DNA from 3 places in the Sediminibacillus dalangtanensis genome. Region 3 is predicted to be linked to each of the others. Evidence: predicted binding sites of a transcription regulator. Region 3 holds the regulator's gene; each other region holds the start of a gene.

Region 1 (7,069 bases), 1.2 Mb from region 3:
ATGTTTAAACCTGATTCCTGTGCTTTCCAAATGGAGCTTCGGGGCAGATGATTTGGCGGTCAGTTTGAAAACCGCCGATAGTTTTATCACCGAGGATCAATTATTTACAGCGCTTTATTTTGTTCTGTTCGCCATCTTTTTTCTCATTGCCGTTATCTTCGCGCTGCTGGTCCATTTATTCAACATGCAGATCACCACCCTGAAAAGGTTCCAAGTACAAGAAAAAGAACTCAAGGAAACCCGTTTCGCCCTAACAGAATCAAAGGTGTACGAGGAAATCCATTCACTTGTCCATGACTTAAAAACTCCATTGGTATCCGTACGGGGATTAATTTCCCTAATCGAAATGAAATATGAAAAATCGGAAGATAAAAAGCTAAAGGATTATTTAACACGGGTCGATCATTCGATTGAAAAGATGAATGAAATGATTTCGGAAATTCTCTATGAGAATACAAAAAAAGAGATCCATATAGATGAATTTCTTCGTTATGTAATCAGTCATTTAGCGCTGGACGATCAAAAAATCCGTCTCGAAATGGAAGTGCAGGAAAACCTGCCCTGTATCCATGTCAATAAAATCCGTTTTGCCAGGGCTATTGCCAATCTACTGGAAAATGCAATCATTTCTTTTGAAGGAAAAGCAGGATTTATCCAAATCGATGTCAAACAAGTGAATGATACAATTCGTTTTCAAATCAGAGACAATGGCCCAGGGATCAAGGAGGAGCTTATGCAGGAAATATGGAAGGAAGGCTTTAGCACGAAAGACTCGTCAGGAATCGGCTTATCCTTTGTGAAGCGGGTGGTCGAAAATCACCACGGCTCCATTTTCGTTTCAAGTACCCCCGGCAGTCATACACAAATGGATATTTACCTGCCGGTGTCTTCCGGGCAAGGAGGGGCCCATGATGATATTGATTATCGATGATAACGAAGATATTCGTTTTACCATCAAAGAAATTTGTTCCTTTGGCGAATGGGAGACATGTGAGGCTTCTACCGGAAAATCCGGCGTGGAGCTTTTTCAAAAAATGGAACCCTCCCTTGTGCTGATCGATTACCATATGCCGGATTGGGACGGATTGAAAACAACAAAAGCCATCCGTGAATTGGATGATTCCGTTCCGATCATCATCTTGACGGTCGATGAGCGCCATGAAATTGCCGACCAATTTCTCCAGGCAGGCGCCACGGATTTTGCTTTGAAGCCGATAAAAGCCCCTGACTTACTATCGCGCATTCGACTCAACTTGAAGATTGGCAAGTTGACGGCGGGACAAAAAAATGTTTTTGTAGAAAAAGGCATCAAAGCCGAAACATTGCGGACAATCAAGCATTTTCTTTACCAGCAGGAACGGCCGTTGACGATTTCAGAAATACAAGCCAGTTTGCCGGTTGCCTATCAAACGGTCCACCGTTATTTGAATTATCTGGCCGAGCGTGGGGAAATTACAGTCTTATCCGAATATGGCAGCAAGGGAAGGCCAAAAAACAAATACAAAATAACGTAAACAGCCGTCTTGTTAAGTTTATTTATCAGAAATCAGGGAACGATGGTTATAGACCAAAATTCTTACTGTGAACGGCGATGCATTCGGTTTTTTCAACCGGCAAAAAAGGTCGAACACTTCTTACATATGCAAAGTGTTTTTTGTTTGACCTTTATTGACCTATTAGAGTAAGATGAAATTAGTCATTCATCATAAGGATGAAAGAACTAAAAAAGGAGGAACTATCCAATGAATTTAATACCTACAGTAATTGAGCAAACAAACCGTGGAGAACGTGCATATGATATTTATTCCCGTCTGTTAAAAGACCGCATTATCATGCTGGGAAGCGGAATCGACGACAATGTTTCCAATACCATCGTCGCACAGCTGCTTTTCCTTGCTGCTGAAGATCCGGATAAAGATATTTCGCTTTATATCAATTCGCCAGGTGGTTCAATCACGGCCGGCATGGCAATTTATGATACCATGCAGTTCATCAAACCGAATGTTTCTACCATCTGTATCGGAATGGCAGCTTCTATGGGCGCCTTCCTTCTGGCAGCCGGTGAACCTGGCAAGCGTTATGCGCTTCCTAACAGTGAGGTCATGATCCATCAGCCGCTTGGTGGTACGCAAGGCCAGGCAGCAGATATCGAAATCCATGCCAGAAGAATTATTGAGATGCGCAGTAAGCTGAACCACATTCTTTCTGAGCGTACCGGTCAACCATTAGAAGTGATTGAGCGTGATACCGACCGTGATAACTTCATGGAAGCTTCCAAGGCTGTTGAATACGGTCTGATTGACAAAGTAATGGAAAAAAAGCCTGAGTAAATAAGAAAACAATTAGCCTGGGTCAAAAACATAATACCCAAAGAAAGAACCGGACGATAATTCGAAATCCTAAGGATTCGAAATCGTCCGGTTTTTCTGTTTAAACGAGTGTTTTCGTGAAAATGCAAGCTGCGCAGTAACTGTAAGTGGAAGTGCCATTGCCTATTCAAACTCAACGCTTTGGTAGCATACTTCGCTTTCCGCGGGCACGGCTTCAGCTAACTTGGTAAAGAAAAGCCCTTTACCAAGTGGATCTTCAGCTCGCGCTTTTCCCGCTGGAGTTTACGTATGCTACCTGCGCTAAGAAGCATGCTGATTATCGTAAGTGCAGAAACCTTTTCCCTGGAATCCCAACAAAACATCTTAAAAAAGCTTGTCAGGAAGCATGTACTTCTCTTCATAAAAAAGTTGAGTGTTCCGTCTTTTCTCGGTTCTCTTGGACTTTCTGCTTGTTTTCCTAGCTATGTATTTGATCAGACATTGCTTGTAGTACCAAGTGAATCAAGAAAAAACGTCTAATACTCGTTTATAAACAGGAAGCTGTTCTAGCTGCGGAAGTACCCGGAGACTCCTGCGGGAGGAAAGGCATCGGTGAGATCCCGCAGAGCGTCAGCTCGAGGAAGCTCACCAGCCGCCCGCGGAAAGCGCAGGGTATTTCCGCAGCGCCAAACTCCAACTCAATATATAAGAAGTCAGAAAGGCGCATTCAAAACGTCGGGGTTTCCAACAAAACGATAAAACAGGAAAAGCAACAAAGTCTGCGAAAAGAACCTTTTCCTATTTGTTGCAAATATATTTAACAATGATTTTACTTTCTATCTTCTTGTTAAGAAGGCGAATGCTTCGCTTGCCGCAGCAGGAGATAACATAACAAGTTGAGTTTGAGGTCCTCCTTCACTATGCTTCCACTGCGTTAACAATAGAATGCCAATTTTGAAGTTTCTTTCTTCTGTTCCCACCAAGGTGATAGCTTGAGAAGTTTTAAAATGGCAGGCTGCCTTATAACCGAGACAGCCTGCTAAACGTTATTCCGTATGAACGACACGGGTACTTGCAAATAGATCGTGTACCCCTTGTTTTTGATTCGTGAATGCGACAACTGCATAGAGCACAGGAGTAAAAAACAGTACTCTATGAATAAATCTTCCGACTACCTCACGAAACAACAGATCACCCCAGGTCAACGAACGATCATCTTCCCGTATCACCCGAAGGCCCAACAACATCTTTCCGAGGGTCTGTCCAAAGAACTTGGTCATCAAAAGAAAATACACATAAAAAACAATCGAGCCCAGTATCCCGGTCACCGTCCAGAAGCCAACATCGAGTTGCTGTCCCCCATTGATAAAGTGAAAAGGACTAAGCAAGATGCCGTTGATACTAAATACAACGAGCAAGTCCGTTATGTATGCCCAAAACCTCATCCAAAATCCTGCATAACGTCTATTCAACATGGCTTGTGTTGAGTGTTCAACCGGTTGTATGTTTTGATCTTGATTGCTCATCTACAGCACCCCCTACCTTGAATACAGATACATGGCCCGCGGAGCGTCTGACTCCCTGATCAATTCTTGAAGGCCAGCCAATTTCATATCTGAACCGAAGAAATTTTTTGCAGTCATTCCTAGCAGCTGGTCAAAATGAAAGCCGGTTTTATACTGAACGACTTGTGCTTCTCCCAATTCATTATCCTCTTCCATCATCGCTATCGTGTCATCCAGCGTGCCAAGCCCATCAATCAACTGGTTATCCAAGGCTTGCTTGCCAGTGTACACTCTGCCATCTCCCAGCTCACGGACCGTTGCTTCTTCCATTCCGCGGCCATCGACAATGACTTGGACAAATTCATCATACAGCTCATCGACCATCGTCTGGAGAATAGCTTCCTCATCTTCCGTCATCGGTCGGGAACCGGACATAATGTCCTTATATTTTCCACTTTTTATCGTGTTAAAGTCTATTCCGTATTCTTCTGCCAGTTCAGCATAATTGATGCTTTCCATAATCACACCAATCGAGCCTGTCAACGTCGCCGCATTGGCGATAATTTTGTCGGCGGGAGCTGATACGTAATAGCCGCCTGAAGCAGCCGTATTGCCCATTGATACATAGACAGGCTTATCGGTATTTTCCTGGATTTCTACAATCTTGTCATGAATTTCGGCACTCTCGACTACCCCACCACCAGGAGTGTTCACGCGGAGGATAATGCCATCAATGCTTTTGTCCTCTCCTGCCTTTTCAAGCATCCGCAAAAAGTTTTGGTGGTTATACCCTGAGTTATTTAGCAGCGAGCCAGAGCCGGTATCTTGAATCACTCCTTCTAAAGATAGTACAGCGATCTTATTGCCGCTTGTCCCCTTTTCGATTACCGTTTCATTAAATAATTCATCCTGCTGGCCAAAGACATTCTCAAAGTTCGTCGATGCCAGACTGGTTGCAAACTGTACGCCAATCGAAATTAAAAACAAACCTGCCGCTATAAGCAGCGCCAGCCAACGTTTTCCATTCATCATTAACTCCTCCTCTGTCGGCTTCTTTCTGTTATCCCCTTAAAATAGTATCGTATCTGCTGCCGATTATCTAGTGACAGCCGATTATTCTTTTCAAAAAACAGAATTGTGGTTGTCGGTATGACAAGGACAAGTAGTAAGATGGTCGTCATACACTCCGATAGCCTGCAAAAAAGAATAAATGATGACAGGCCCGACGAAAGTAAAGCCCCGTTTTTTCAAATCTTTGCTGATGACCACCGACATCTCATTTTGGGCAGGAACTTGTCCGGCTTCTCTCCAATGATTCACTATTTGTTTTTGATCACTGAACTGCCAAATATAAGTAGACAAACTCCCATATTCCTTTGCCACCTGCTGTGCCGCCACAGCGTTTTTGCGGACTGCATTTATTTTCAGCCGATGTCGAACTACCTCTCCCGTTGATAGAATCTTTTCCAAATCATCATCTGACAAAGCTGCACACTTATCGATATCAAAGTGATGAAAAGCCTGACGGTAACCTTCCCGTTTGTTCAAGATGGTGCTCCAGGATAACCCGGCTTGCGCGCCTTCTAAATTGAGCATTTCAAATAAGTACGTGTCATCCTTGTTTGGAATTCCCCATTCCTGATCATGGTACTCTTTCATCAATGAACCTGATTCAGCCCAGGGACATATCTTTTGTCCACTCATCCGTTTTCCCACCTTTCTTATTCGGTACATTCGTGGACGAAAACCTAGTCCATTACCGTAATACGGATGATCGCTTTGTTTCGTTCCATCTTTTGCTCAATCGTTTAAAATAATTCCTTAAGAAACCGGGAGAGCTGTTCATTATAAATGGGCAAAAAAATAACCAAGCCTCTTTTGAAAAGGCCTGGTACTGTTTATACGGTCGGTTCTGCTTGCCCGGGATTGATGAATGCCGAGAGCTGATCGATTGCTGTGGTTTCGTCGCTTCCCTCGGCGATGAGGGTGATTTCCTCTCCTGTCGCTATCGCCAGACTCATGAGTCCCATGATGCTTTTGGCATTGACCCGTTTGCCATCTTTCTCGATAAACAATGCTGCAGAAAAGCCGCTTGCCTTTTGAACAAATTGTGCTGCCGGCCGTGCTTGTAAACCGGCCTCCAACTCCACCACCATCTCTTTTTGTTTCATCCCGTTCCCTCCTCTTAAGAAAACGCTTTCATTACCCTTTAAAAAAATACTCTCTTATGTAAAGAGAGCTGTTGCAAGCTTCGCCGCAACTTTTAACTATTATACCATATACTGACCTGTCCGGAATATAGCTAATTTCCGAGCGGTTCACCTTTTTTTAATTTTTCGGCATATTCATCGATTTTGCGCAACCTGTGATTGATGCCGGATTTACTGATCTTTCCGGTTGAAACCAGCTCTCCTAACTCTTTCAAGGAAACATCTTGATGCTGAACCCGAAGCGTGGCAATCTCCCGGAGTTTTTCTGGAAGGGCATCAATTCCGACAGTTCGATCAATGAATTTGATATTCTCTACCTGGCGGAATGCTGCACCAATCGTTTTATTTAGGTTGGCAGTTTCGCAGTTCACCAGACGATTGACAGAATTCCGCATATCACGGACAATCCGCACATCTTCAAATTTGAAAAGCGCCTGGTGGGCCCCCATATAGGTAAGCAGCTCTGTGATTTTCTCTGCTTCCTTCATGTAGGTAATATAACCTTTTTTGCGTTCCAGTTTGCGGGCGTGCAAGTCGAATGAATTCATCAATTCACATAGTGCATCATTGTGTTCTTTATGAAAATTGTAAATTTCCAAATGGTACGAGGAGGTTTCCGGATTGTTTACCGATCCACCCGCCAAAAAAGCACCACGTAAATAGGACCTGCGGCAGCAATCCTTGCTCGTGAATTTTTCTGAGATGGAATGATTAAAAGAAAACGGTTCTTTAAGAATCTCCAAATCATCAAGGAAAGTGCGAACCCCCTCCTTCATCCTGACAATATAAACATTGTTCTTTTTCAACTTCATTTTTTTTCGGACAAGCAGTTCAACTGGATAATCATAGAGGGCTTTAATCAACGTATAAATCCTTCGAGCTATCGCAGCGTTTTCTGTTTGGACATCAAGCAGGTACTCTTGTCGCGCCAAGGAAATCGCACCGTTCATACGTACAAGGGCAGCCAGCTCCGATTGAGCACAACAGGTGTCCGTCGAAATTTTTGTCAATTCTTTCTTTATCTCTGATGCAAAAGACATTTCCT
Region 2 (7,069 bases), 570 kb from region 3:
GATGTCCCGGGTAAAAACTTGTTCATTGAGCTGATGTTCTGGTTCCAGCCGGATAACTTCCGCTCCGTGTTTTTCCAGTGCCCGGGCAAAATCCTCATGTTGTTCCATCGCCAAATCGACGTCGATATTACCATTGATATAATACCGTTGTGTTTCGTTAATAATTTCGGTGATTTCCATATATTTCGGCCTGCAAATGAATAACGTTTCAAGCTTGTGATATTCTGTCGTACACTCAACGGTCTTTTCTTCTGATTTTATCATCAATTCGGGTTACCTCCATTATCATTTGGAATAATATACTAACTTCTATAAGGAGATATTCCCTCTTCCTTATCATCAAAAACCGCACGGCAGCCTGTTTTATTGATTGAATTTTCTAACATTTAAGTATAAAACAATAGTTAAAACTTTGGCAAGTATTCCAGCCTTCCTTCGGCTGCCAATAAAGTTAAGTAGATAAAGAGACTGATAGAGTTTCCAATTGAAGTAAAATTCATGAATCGAAAGTAGCCTCTTCGAAGAAGAAAAGTTTAAAAGCGTCCATACGTGGAATTCGTAGTAGTGAAAACAATTTAAAGGAGGAAAGATAAAGATGGCAAACAATAATAAACGCAGAAACAATAAGATGTCTGTAGAAGAAGCAGGTCAAAAAGGCGGTAACGCTGTAAGCAACAAATATGACAAAGACCACTTCCAAGAAATCGGACAAAAAGGCGGTAACACTGTAAGCGATAAATATGACAAAGATCACTTCCAGGAAATTGGCCAAAAAGGCGGTAACACTGTAAGCGACAAATATGATAAAGAACACTTCCAGGAGATTGGACAAAAAGGCGGTAACACTGTAAGCGACAAATATGACAAAGATCACTTCCAGGAGATTGGACAAAAAGGCGGTAACACTGTAAGTGATAAATATGGTCAAGACCATTTTCAAGAAATCGGTCAAAAAGGCGGTAAGACCGTAAGCGATAAATATGGTCAAGACCATTTCCAAGAGATTGGCCAAAAAGGCGGTAACACTGTAAGCGATAAATATGACAAAGATCACTTCCAGGAAATTGGCCAAAAAGGCGGTAACACTACTAGCGACAAATATGACCGTGAATTCTATGAAGAAATCGGTCAAAAAGGCGGTAATAGTCGCTCTAGAAACAATAATAACAACAAATAATATTTTCAGCAACAGAAATGATTAAGGTTGGTTCCGAAAGGAGCCAGCCTTTTTTATATCGGAAACCGTTTAATAGTTCAAAACCCGATCTGTACCTGAAACATCCACGTCATAGGTGTTCCCATCTGTCCGGATCACAATATCCCCGACCTTGGCAGTCGAGTAAATGGTGGCGCCGGCAAGCTGCAGGTAATCAACTACCCTGTCGACAGGATGCCCGAATTCATTGTTCTTACTGTAAGACAAAATCGCGGTTTCCGGCCGTACTTCCCGGATAAAATCAAACGAGGTACTGGTTCCACTTCCATGATGTGCCACCTTCAATATTTCTGCTTGCAGCTGTTTCACGTCCAGAATATTTTGTTCCTGGATTGTCTCCACGTCAGCCATCAGCAAAAAGTCTACACGGCCGTACCTTAAAGAAAGAGCAATCGACGACTGATTATTTGTTTTGAAGGCATTTTGTGTATTCAAAACACGGATTGTGAGCTGCGGATCGATGACAATATTCTCTTCCCCCACTGCAACCGTCACTGGTATTTTTTTCTTTTTGATTTGCTGTAAATAGTGAAAATAGGTAGAGGTGGTATAGAGCTTGCCGCTGTCGATCAAATGCTTGACGTCAAATTCATCCAAAACTTCGACGAGTCCGCCGATATGATCGATATCCGGGTGAGTCGCTACAACCAGGTCCAGCTTGTTGATTCCTCTTTCCTTAAGATATTCAGTCACTTTTTCCGCTGCAGACGGCGGTCCTCCATCCACCAGCATTTTTCGTCCGTTCGGTGCTTCTATCAGAATGCTGTCGCCCTGTCCGACATCGATGAAATGCACCTGCAGCTCGTTTTCTGCATGGCGGCCGGCTGCAGTAATAGGGAGGATTATCGCAATCAAACATACCATAACAAAAGCAGCAATCAGCCTTGCCACATAAAAAACCTCCGTCAACGTGATGGTTAACCTTATAATTAGAAAGAACCCGTGGTTTTATGCGGTGGGAAGCCGACTGGAGCAGGAAAAACCAAAAAGAAAACATTCGCTTTGATTGCAGCAGCAGTATTCATTTCGCTTGAAAGCTTCCTGAATGTTTCAGCATAGGGAATAACCGTCTTTGTAAAACAAATGCTTTTTGAATATGTAAAAAAGCCGGCCCCTATCAGGGACCAGCCACATTTCTTGCTTATGCGTTTACTACATTGATTTCATTTTCCACAAGTTCGACGTTTATCGACTTGATATCTTCTTCATCCAATACGAGGTCGGTGATACCATCCTCGACTTTTTCTTGGATGACACGGCGGAGCGGTCTTGCACCGAAGCGAGGGTCATATCCTTTGTCAGCAAGGTATCTTTTCGCATCGTCGGAAATCGTAATGGTCAATCCTTCTTCTTTCAACGTTTCTTCCAATTCGGCAATCATCAAATCGACAATCTGAATTAAGTCGGATTCTTGTAATTCATTGAATGGAATGATTGCGTCGAACCGGTTCAAGAATTCTGGCTTGAAGTATTCGCTGAGATTTTCCAGGGTTGAAACTGCTTCATTTGTTGTGTTGGTGAATCCAACTGAAATTTGCTTGTCGCCGGTTCCCGCATTACTTGTCATAATGATGACTGTTTCTTTAAAGCTCACCCTGCGGCCATGGCTGTCGGTTAGATGACCATCTTCCATGATTTGCAGGAACATGTTTTGGACGTCCGGATGAGCTTTTTCAATCTCATCCAGCAAAATCAAGCTGTACGGATTGCGGCGCACACGTTCTGTCAGTTGTCCGGCTTCCTCATGGCCGACATAACCTGGAGGGGAACCGATGATTTTAGACACAGAATGTTTCTCCATGTACTCACTCATATCAAGACGGATCAACGATTCTTTTGTACCGAAAAGCTCTTCTGCCAGCGCCTTGGTCAATTCTGTTTTACCAACACCAGTCGGGCCGACAAACAGGAAGGAACCGATTGGACGATGTTTTGATTTCAAGCCGGCGCGGCTGCGTCGTACAGCTTTGGCCACTTTTTGCACCGCAACATCTTGTCCAATTACTTTTTCGGAAAGATTTTTTGCCAAATACTTCATTTTTTGCTGCTCGTCGGATTGGATTTTCCGAACCGGAATACCGGTTTTTTCTTCTACAAGCAACTGAATATCTTCTACTGTCACTTCGGCAGCAGGTGCCTCTGTTGCTTCTTCCAGTTGTTTTTCCAGCTTGATTTCCTGGTGTCTCAAGTTGGCAGCACGTTCATAGTCCTCTTTTTCTGCCGCTTGCATTTTTTCCTCATGAAGCTCATCCAGGCGTTTTTGGATGGCATCCTTATCGGATTGGGAATTGGCAAGATTCAAACGCGCTCCCGCCTCATCCATCAAGTCGATCGCTTTATCCGGCAGGAATCTGTCCTGTAGGTAACGCTGTGACAACGTTACCGCACCGCGGATGGCTTCGTCTGTATAGCTTACTTGATGGTAGTTTTCATAACGCTCTTGCAGCCCTTGCAGGATTTGCACTGCTTCTTCGACGCTTGGCTCTTTCACAATAATTGGTTGGAAACGGCGTTCCAGCGCTGCGTCCTTCTCAATTTTGCGGTACTCTTTCAACGTCGTTGCACCGACTAATTGCAGTTCCCCTCTAGCCAAAGCGGGCTTTAAGATGTTGCCGGCATCCATTTGGGAGCTTTCAGCTGTACCTGCGCCGACTAGTTGATGTACTTCATCGACAAACAGGATGACGTTTTTTCTGTTTTGCAGTTCGGATACAAGCTGTTTCATACGCTCTTCGAACTGGCCTCTGATGCCTGTGTTGGCTACCAGAGAGGCTACGTCCAGCAGATAAATTTCTTTGTTCATCAGTTTAGCAGGAACGTCGCCTTCAGCGATCTTCAAGGCAAGGCCTTCTGCAATCGCCGTTTTCCCTACACCAGGTTCCCCGATAAGAACCGGATTGTTTTTGTTCCTTCTATTTAATGTCTCAATCACACGTTTCACTTCATTTTGACGTCCGATAACCGGATCAATCAAACCTGCTTTCGCAGCATGTGAGAGGTTTCTGCCAAGCTCGTCCAGCAAACCGCCGCCTTTTCCGCCGTTGGCTTGCTGTTGTTGCGCCTGACCGCCTCCTTGCTGGAATCCTTCAAACGGAGAAGCTCCCCCGCCAAAGAATTGGTTGAAGTCCATACCGCCTTGGTTGAAAAAGCCGGATGGATTTTTTGCACTATTTTTTATTTCTTGAAAGCACGTTTCGCATAAGTTCAATTGTTGTGTTTGATTATTAAAACGAAGGTTTACATTAATGGTTGCTTCACGAACACCGCAATTTTGGCATTGCATATTCGCTTTCCCTCCTTCAGATATATAAGGTAAGTAGTTTGGTCTTTGACTTTGACTATCTTTGACCTTACTTTTATTATAGTTTGACTTTCTTTGACTTTCAACCCCTACATTAGAATTTTTATAAATAAATTTAGAATTGGCTGTATTAGCCTGTCTGAGGTTGAGAAGGATAAACCCTTGCTTTCATCCTATTACCCGCTATTTTATTCCTTTAATCAAAAATGGTCAAATTTATTGTTTGTTCTCAATTACCAATAGGCAGAGGATTTTGTTAAACATTGTGTAGATGAACAACTGGATGATAACAAGGCTATCAATATTTTCCGCATGATTAATAGGTGATAAACTATGAATGAAAACAACCGAGAGGGCAATAAAGTAGTAGATGTCGGAGGTATTATGGAAATATATCACTTTAAAAAAGAGACAGGTAAGAAAATCACAAAATTCGACTCTGATTTTGTGATTTCACGAATTACGCAGACAAAGAAAGCAGCTCATATTGCTTGTATGCACTTAGATGGTAATGGAATAATTGGTTATCATCAAGCTGTTGTCCCTCAGCTACTATTAATTGTAAACGGAGAAGGTTGGGTTAGAGGCGAAACGGATGAGTATTTCAAAATTCATTGTGGCGAAGCGGTATTTTGGGATAAAGATGAATGGCACGAAACGAAAACAAGTACAGGTTTAACTGCAATCGTTATAGAAAGCGAAGAACTAACCACTTCATCTTTGACAACTTTAGAGAGATGATGCGTATTAAACAAATAGGAGTATTAATTAAAAGGAGGAAGAGGAACTCCAATAATCTACATTATCGTCTATCATAGCTTTCGATTAAGAAAAGCCATTCCGCTTCCGGAATGGCTTAGTAAATGTAAGAAAAATATTTCTTTATATAAATGCGCATTTGCAATCAGGATTGTAGTTACCTGAACAGCTATTCATGAACCGATTCATTGACGGACGAGCTTTCTTCCGCTTCTGTGTTCGGCAATTCTTGCTGAAGCGGACCGATCACCTTGAAGGGAATCATAATCAAAATAGAAGCCAGCAGTACAACCCATCCAAGTTCGCGTAAGATTTTCAATCTGTTCTCCTCCTATTAGAATAGCTCTTCATTTATCCCAAGCATAACACATCCTACTAGATTCGCAAATACCCCTTTATCACTCTAAAGCGTTGGGGGACAGTCCCTGGTTCTGAGAACAAGGGACTGTCCCCGCCTATTAGTTAGTGGTTGCTTTTTCTTTTTGGCGCAGTTCGATTCTTCTTATTTTACCTGAAGAGGTTTTCGGCAGCTCCTCGATAAACTCTATTTTTCTAGGATACTTGTAAGGAGCGGTCCACTTTTTGGCAAAGTCCTGCAATTCCTTGACAAGGCCTTCCTTATTTTTATCTACATTCGGCTGAAGGACAATAAATGCCTTGACCACATTACCTCTGTCCGGGTCGGGACTGGCTACGACGGCACATTCCTTGACCGCTTTATGTTTGACCAAAGCGTCTTCCACCTCGAACGGCCCGATTGTGTAACCAGAGCTAATGATGATGTCATCACTTCGCCCTTCGAACCAGTAATAGCCGTCCTCATCCTTTGATGCCTGGTCGCCGGTGACATAATAGTTACCTCGCAGCGATTTTTTGGTACGTTCCGGATCTTTATAATATTCCTTGAACAAGGCAGGCGTATCAAGCGGTATGGCAATATCCCCGACCTTGCCAACTGCCACCGGGTTTCCATCTTCGTCGATCAATTCGACTTCATTACCTGGGGTGGGCTTGCCCATTGATCCGGGTTTTACCTCCATACCTTTCATGAATCCGAGCAGCAGGGTGTTTTCAGTTTGCCCGTAACCATCACGCACCGTGATATCGAAGTACTTCCGGAATGTATCGATTACTTCGCGGTTCAAAGGCTCTCCTGCCGATACGGCACTGTGCAGCTTGGTTAACGAGTAACTGTCCAAATTATCCAGCTTGGCCATCAACCGATATTCCGTCGGAGTACAGCAAAGAACATTTACTTCATGCTTTTCTAATAGAGACAAGTACTTCTTCGCCTCGAATTTTCCATTATAAACCAGTCCGGTGGCACCGGAACCGAGTACAGACAAAAGTGGGCTCCACACCCATTTTTGCCAGCCTGGAGCAGCTGTCGCCCAAACTACGTCTCCGTCTTCGATTGCCAGCCAGTTATTCGCTGCCGTTTTCAGATGGGCAAAACCCCAGCCATGTGTATGGACAACCCCCTTTGGATTGCCGGTCGTTCCAGACGTGTATGGAAGAAAGGCGATATCGTCCCTGGTCGTCGAAGCCATTTCCAGTTGATCTGACGCCTTTTCTTTCAGTTGGTCAAGGTGATGCCATCCTTCCACTTCACCGCCGACCGAAAACTTGATTAATTCATCATATTCTTTAATTCCTGTGAATTGTTCAACAAATGGATGATAGCTGATGATACCAGCAACTTCTCCATGTGTGACCCGGTACTGTAAGTCCTTCGTGCGCAGCATCTCTGAACTAGGAATGATAATAACACCGGTTTTAAGAGCAGCCATGTA
Region 3 (7,069 bases):
AGACCCGAAACCGTGTGATCTACCCATGTCCAGGGTGAAGGTCAGGTAACACTGACTGGAGGCCCGAACCCACGCGTGTTGAAAAACGCGGGGATGAGGTGTGGGTAGGGGTGAAATGCCAATCGAACACGGAGATAGCTGGTTCTCTCCGAAATAGCTTTAGGGCTAGCCTCAAGAGTTGAGTACTGGAGGTAGAGCACTGATTGGACTAGGGGCCCTCATCGGGTTACCGAATTCAGTCAAACTCCGAATGCCAGCCACTCGATCTTGGGAGTCAGACTATGGGTGATAAGGTTCATAGTCGAAAGGGAAACAGCCCAGACCGCCAGCTAAGGTCCCAAAGTATACGTTAAGTGGAAAAGGATGTGGAGTTGCTTAGACAACCAGGATGTTGGCTTAGAAGCAGCCATCATTTAAAGAGTGCGTAATAGCTCACTGGTCGAGTGACTCTGCGCCGAAAATATACCGGGGCTAAACGTATCACCGAAGCTGCGGATTGTTCTTGCGAACAATGGTAGGAGAGCGTTCTAAGTGCAGCGAAGTCAGACCGTGAGGACTGGTGGAGCGCTTAGAAGTGAGAATGCCGGTATGAGTAGCGAAAAAAGAGTGAGAATCTCTTTCACCGAAAGCCTAAGGTTTCCTGAGGAAGGCTCGTCCGCTCAGGGTTAGTCGGGACCTAAGCCGAGGCCGAAAGGCGTAGGCGATGGACAACAGGTGGATATTCCTGTACCACCTCCTTTCCGTTTGAACGACGGGGGGACGCAGAAGGATAAGGAAAGCGCACTGCTGGTCATGTGCGCCCAAGCAGTAAGAGAGTCGGATAGGCAAATCCGTCCGGCAATCTCAAGCTGTGATGGGGAGGGAAATAAAGTACCGAAGTTCCTGATTTCACACTGCCAAGAAAAGCCTCTAGTGAGGAAAGAGGTGCCCGTACCGCAAACCGACACAGGTAGGCGAGGAGAGAATCCTAAGGTGATCGGGAGAACTCTCGTTAAGGAACTCGGCAAAATGACCCCGTAACTTCGGGAGAAGGGGTGCTTCTTTTGCGAGAAGCCGCAGTGAATAGGCCCAAGCGACTGTTTAGCAAAAACACAGGTCTCTGCGAAGCCGTAAGGCGAAGTATAGGGGCTGACACCTGCCCGGTGCTGGAAGGTTAAGGGGACGCGTTAGCCGCAAGGCGAAGCGTTGAACCGAAGCCCCAGTAAACGGCGGCCGTAACTATAACGGTCCTAAGGTAGCGAAATTCCTTGTCGGGTAAGTTCCGACCCGCACGAAAGGTGCAACGACTTGGGCACTGTCTCAACGAGAGACCCGGTGAAATTATACTATGCGTGAAGATGCGCATTACCCGCGACAGGACGGAAAGACCCCGTGGAGCTTTACTGTAGCCTGATATTGAATGTTGGTACAGCTTGTACAGGATAGGTGGGAGCCTTAGAAACCGGAGCGCTAGCTTCGGTGGAGGCGCCGGTGGGATACCACCCTGGCTGTACGGACCTTCTAACCCAGGACCGTGATCCGGTCCGGAGACAGTGTCAGGTGGGCAGTTTGACTGGGGCGGTCGCCTCCCAAAGAGTAACGGAGGCGCCCAAAGGTTCCCTCAGAATGGTTGGAAATCATTCGCAGAGTGTAAAGGCAGAAGGGAGCTTGACTGCGAGACCTACAAGTCGAGCAGGGACGAAAGTCGGGCTTAGTGATCCGGCGGTGCCGTATGGAAGGGCCGTCGCTCAACGGATAAAAGCTACCCCGGGGATAACAGGCTTATCTCCCCCAAGAGTCCACATCGACGGGGAGGTTTGGCACCTCGATGTCGGCTCATCGCATCCTGGGGCTGTAGTCGGTCCCAAGGGTTGGGCTGTTCGCCCATTAAAGCGGTACGCGAGCTGGGTTCAGAACGTCGTGAGACAGTTCGGTCCCTATCCGTCGTGGGCGTTGGAAGTTTGAGAGGAGCTGTCCTTAGTACGAGAGGACCGGGATGGACACACCGCTGGTGTACCAGTTGTTCCGCCAGGAGCATAGCTGGGTAGCTACGTGTGGAAGGGATAAGTGCTGAAAGCATCTAAGCATGAAGCCCACCTCTAGATGAGACTTCCCATCATTTTAAATGAGTAAGATCCCTCAGAGACGATGAGGTTGATAGGTCCGAGGTGGAAGCGTGGTGACACGTGCAGCTGACGGATACTAATCGATCGAGGACTTAACTTAAAACAAAAAGTGAAGGCGACTGGTCAACAGCGTATGGATAGATCAGCCAGATGGTAGTACGCCGCTTTGAGCGTACGAAAAGCTGGATGAACTATACACTAGCTGTTAGGAGCCGTAACTGGATTAAAACAAAAAGCGTCGCGGGCTTGGTCAGATGCGACACGCATAAGCCAGTCACCGAAAAGCCCTGCTTTATGGGCTTGTAGGGGAATGACTTATGACGCGAGCATCTAGCCCGCAGAGCTGGATTCAAACGTGTGAAGTTCGTTGATGTCTTCCTTCTTATCTAGTTTTGAAGGTACACTTTCTAAAGTTGTACACAAAGGAAGTTCTGTTAAAACCGTTCACGTCCTGTGAACAACACAGAACGACCTGCATCCTGCAGGTCTGGTGGCAATAGCGGAGAGGCCACACCTGTTCCCATGCCGAACACAGTAGTTAAGCTCTCCAGCGCCCATGGTAGTTGGGGCTTTGCCCCTGCGAGAGTAGGACGCCGCCAGGCAAACAAAGACATCCTTGAATGAGTCAGTCTCGTTCAAGGATGTCTTTTTGTGTTATATAAATCGGCCTGCTTTTCGGAAGGAAAAACGAAGAAAAAGTTTTAAAAAGAGTCGTTAGAATTTAAAATAGAAACAATCATTCCCATTCATCGTTCCTACATAAGATAAAAGAAAGCCCGATTTCAATTAGCCAGTAAAGGGTATTTAGTTCATTAGAAGAAGGGGGAAGTATAGTGCAATTATCTAGTTTAATTCATGAAGATTTTACTTTAATGATAATCCGTTTATTTGTAGCCCTGCTGCTGTCCGGCCTCATCGGATTTGAAAGAGAGTGGAATAACCATGCCGCAGGCTTTAGAACCCATATATTAGTGGGGGTAGGGTCCTGCTTGATGATGCTTTTATCCATATATGGGTTTGAAACATTTATGGAGAAGTATGATAATGTTCGATTTGACCCTGCACGTATCCCCTCTTACGTGATTAGCGGAATAGGATTTTTGGGTGCCGGGACGATTATGGTTCATGGAATTAATATCCGAGGTTTAACAACAGCAGCATCCATTTGGGCGGTTGCTGGTCTTGGCCTTGTAGTAGGTGCGGGGATGTATAGCCTGGCTGCAGTAGCTACGTTAATTATTTTGCTTAGCTTAGTATTTCTGCAACAGGTGGAGAGAATATTTTTAAAAAAACGGGCAAATCTTCATTTTGAATTGATTGTCGAGGAAGGGTTGAAAATTGAAAGCCTGCTTCGTATTTTTGAAAGATATCAATCAAAAATTGAAAAAATGGAAGTAGAAAGAGCAGAGGATGATGCAAGAAGTCTGTTTATCGAACTAGAAAATAAAACACAAATTGATAAGTATCAATTGATCGAAGAAATGTCTTCCCTCGAACATTTAAAAAGGGTAAAGGAAATTTGAAGGGATTATTCATTCATAAGAAGAATTCATATAAAACAAGAACAAAAAATCAAATTACGGAAGTTTATTCATTCTTTTTAAGGAAAAGATATTTACTGAACTTTTTTATTTGCATCCCAGGAAAAGATGAGTATAATAAAAGTAAAGTCAAAGATAGTCAAAGTCAAAGCTGAGGAGGGGAGGGCAAATGAGTAACATATCTGATGTAATTGAGCGTTACTTAAAAGAGATTCTGCGTGAGAATAATAAAAATGCGGTTGAAATTAAAAGAAGTGAAATAGCGAACCAATTCCAGTGTGTGCCTTCTCAGATAAATTATGTGATTAAAACCCGCTTTACTGTGGAAAGGGGCTATATAGTCGAAAGTAAACGTGGAGGCGGAGGCTATATTCGCATCATTAGAATTGAAAATGAAGATAAAGCAAAATTGATCGATGATATTATTAAAATGATTCAACCTGCGGTAACACAGCAGGCTGCTGTGGATATATTGGAGCGAATGCTGGAGGAAGAGTTGATTACCAAACGTGAGGCAAAGATGATGGCAAGTGCCATCGATCGCAGCACTCTTGCCTTTCAACTGCCGGTTCGTGATGAGGTGCGGTCCCGCATAATGACCGCAATGCTTGCAACTCTAAAATATTAGGCAGAAGGGGGAGTTGGCATGGAGTGCCAAGAATGCCATGAACGTCCAGCTACCTTGCATTTTTCAAAAATTGTCAATGGTAATAAAACAGAAATCCATGTATGTGAATATTGTGCGAAAGAAAAAGGGTATATGGGATATGAAGACGAAGCATACTCTTTGCATAATTTATTGTCCGGTTTGTTTAATTTTGATGCTGGATCAGGTTTTAGTGAACAGCATACGAGCAGTGTACCTTCTGAAAAGGGGCTCACTTGTCCGAAATGCGGCATGACCTATCAGGAGTTTGCCAGAATAGGTAAGTTTGGTTGCGCACATTGTTATCAAACCTTTTCTGATCGGCTCAATCCGGTGTTTCGCCGTGTTCACAGTGGGAACACAACCCATCATGGAAAAATACCTTCCAGAATTGGAAGTGGTATTCAACAGAAACGGAAGTTAAGCGAGTACCGTGAACAACTGAAGCAGTTAATTGCCAACGAAGAGTTTGAAAGCGCTGCTGAGGTGAGAGATAAAATTAAACAATTGGAAAAAGACCTTAACCGTGACGGGGAAGGTGAGGAAGAATGAGCTTACAGCAATTTATGAATGAAGCAATCAGTCCATGGATGAAGGAAGAAGGCCCGGATAGTGACATTGTGATGAGTAGTCGTATTCGCCTGGCAAGAAACTTTGAACAAGTTCCTTTCCCGATCATTGCCGATTCGGCTGATTTGGAAAAAGTGCTTTTGTTTTTCCAGAAGGAATATGAGCATCAATCTTTTTCCAACTATAATGACCTGGCGCTCGTTAAAATGCGTGACTTGAAGCCGATTGAGAAAAAAGTTTTAGTTGAAAAACACCTAATCAGCCCTCATTTGGCAGAGAACGATGAAGAGGCTGCCGCCTTGATATCGAGCAATGAGCAAGTATCGGTAATGGTGAATGAAGAAGATCACATCCGGATTCAATTGTATTTTCCGGGTTTTCAACTGGAAAAAGCACTTGAACAGGCATTTACCTTTGATGATTGGCTGGAAGAAAGAATCAATTATGCGTTTGATGAAAAGCGTGGTTACTTGACGAGCTGTCCGACAAATGTAGGAACCGGGATGCGTGCTTCTGTCATGATGCATTTACCGGCCCTGGCTCTTACTCAAAAAATCAATCGGATGATTCCGGCAATTAGCCAGTTGGGCTTGGTAGTTAGAGGTATATATGGCGAAGGAAGCGAAGCTATCGGGAACATTTTTCAAATTTCTAATCAGATTACCCTGGGAAAATCGGAACAGGACATCGTCCAGGACTTGCGGAGTGTCGTCAATCAACTGATCGATCAGGAACGCAAAGCTAGGCAGTTACTGGTAGAACAATCAGAGTTACAGCTTGAAGACAGGATTTTCCGTTCCTATGGCATCCTTCAGCATAGTCGGATCATTGAATCGAAAGAGGCTGCGAAATGCTTGTCAGATGTGCAGCTAGGTATCGATGTTGGTTATATAAATGATATCTCGAAAAGCATTCTCAACGAGTTAATGATCCTGTCCCAGCCCGGATTTTTACAGCATTATGCAAAAAGAATGCTGTCAGCAAAAGAAAGAGATGTGCTTAGGGCTTCATTGATCAGAGAGCGGTTTAAACTGGAAATTTAACTAATGTAAGGAGGAAGACCTGATATGATGTTTGGTCGATTTACCGAAAGAGCACAAAAAGTTTTGGCCTTATCCCAGGAAGAAGCGGTCAGGTTAGGGCATAACAATATTGGAACAGAACATATTCTATTAGGATTGGTAAGAGAAGGGGAAGGTATTGCTGCCAAAGCATTAAGCTCTCTCGGACTTGAAACGGAAAAAATCCAGGAAGAAGTAGAACAATTAATTGGACGCGGACAAAAAGTGTCACAGACGATTCATTATACGCCGCGTGCAAAGAAAGTCATTGAACTCTCGATGGATGAAGCTCGAAAGCTGGGGCACTCATACGTAGGAACGGAACATATTCTATTGGGCCTTATCCGAGAAGGGGAAGGTGTCGCTGCAAGGGTTTTAAACAATCTTGGAGTCAGTCTGAACAAGGCAAGACAACAAGTATTGCAATTGTTGGGCAGCAATGAATCGGCGGCTGGCCAGCACGGCCGTAATGGTTCTCAATCAACTGCCGCCAATACACCGACCTTAGATTCACTGGCAAGGGACTTAACTTCGATTGCCAAGGACGGAAACGTAGATCCGGTTATCGGACGTGGAAAAGAGATTGAACGTGTCATTCAGGTGTTAAGCCGTCGAACCAAAAACAATCCTGTATTGATAGGGGAGCCTGGAGTCGGTAAAACAGCTGTGGCTGAGGGGCTTGCCCAAAAAATTGTGAATAACGACGTGCCGGAAATTTTGCGTGATAAACGAGTCATGACTTTGGATATGGGTACGGTTGTAGCTGGTACCAAATACCGCGGTGAATTCGAAGATCGTTTAAAGAAAGTAATGGAGGAAATACGCCAGGCCGGAAATATTATATTATTCATCGATGAACTTCATACGCTAATTGGAGCTGGCGGTGCAGAAGGCGCCATAGACGCTTCCAATATTCTGAAACCGTCTCTTGCCCGTGGAGAACTGCAATGTATCGGAGCAACAACCCTGGATGAATATCGTAAGTATATTGAGAAGGATGCAGCACTGGAACGACGTTTCCAACCAATCCAGGTTGATGAACCAACGATGGATCAATCGATGCAAATTTTGCGGGGACTGCGTGATCGTTATGAAGCCCACCATCGTGTCACCATTACCGATGAAGCCATCGAAGCTGCCGTTACA

What was found. The regulator CtsR, encoded in region 3, represses protease genes until heat stress. The targets are predictions, from matches to a motif close to ATGGTCAATAAAGGTCAAACA.
Region 1: clpP (ATP-dependent Clp endopeptidase proteolytic subunit ClpP) is a predicted target of CtsR. The motif match lies at 1,656-1,676, and genes of this name have one in related genera.
Region 2: ERJ70_RS02850 (ATP-dependent Clp protease ATP-binding subunit) is a predicted target of CtsR. The motif match lies at 4,580-4,600, and genes of this name have one in related genera.

What each region holds. Positions count from the first base shown of each region.
Region 1 is NZ_CP046956.1:2,824,564-2,831,632, forward strand. Features, by position in the region: gene ERJ70_RS14180 (sensor histidine kinase) at 1-931, shown strand, start outside; gene ERJ70_RS14185 (response regulator) at 909-1,514, shown strand; gene clpP (ATP-dependent Clp endopeptidase proteolytic subunit ClpP) at 1,743-2,330, shown strand; gene ERJ70_RS14195 (hypothetical protein) at 2,619-2,849, shown strand; gene ERJ70_RS14200 (RDD family protein) at 3,356-3,835, opposite strand; gene sppA (signal peptide peptidase SppA) at 3,848-4,843, opposite strand; gene ERJ70_RS14210 (DNA-3-methyladenine glycosylase I) at 4,937-5,518, opposite strand; gene ERJ70_RS14215 (HPr family phosphocarrier protein) at 5,713-5,985, opposite strand; gene whiA (DNA-binding protein WhiA) at 6,117-7,064, opposite strand.
Region 2 is NZ_CP046956.1:538,580-545,648, reverse strand. Features, by position in the region: gene ERJ70_RS02865 (dimethylarginine dimethylaminohydrolase family protein) at 1-264, opposite strand, end outside; gene ERJ70_RS02860 (general stress protein) at 596-1,177, shown strand; gene ERJ70_RS02855 (ComEC/Rec2 family competence protein) at 1,247-2,107, opposite strand; gene ERJ70_RS02850 (ATP-dependent Clp protease ATP-binding subunit) at 2,358-4,499, opposite strand; gene ERJ70_RS02845 (cupin) at 4,902-5,258, shown strand; gene ERJ70_RS02840 (hypothetical protein) at 5,446-5,595, opposite strand; gene mbcS (acyl-CoA synthetase MbcS) at 5,735-7,069, opposite strand, start outside.
Region 3 is NZ_CP046956.1:4,073,739-4,080,807, forward strand. Features, by position in the region: rRNA gene ERJ70_RS19795 (23S ribosomal RNA) at 1-2,205, shown strand, start outside; rRNA gene rrf (5S ribosomal RNA) at 2,592-2,707, shown strand; gene ERJ70_RS19805 (MgtC/SapB family protein) at 2,978-3,628, shown strand; gene ERJ70_RS19810 (CtsR family transcriptional regulator) at 3,816-4,274, shown strand; gene mcsA (protein-arginine kinase activator protein McsA) at 4,293-4,844, shown strand; gene mcsB (protein-arginine kinase McsB) at 4,841-5,905, shown strand; gene clpC (ATP-dependent protease ATP-binding subunit ClpC) at 5,930-7,069, shown strand, end outside.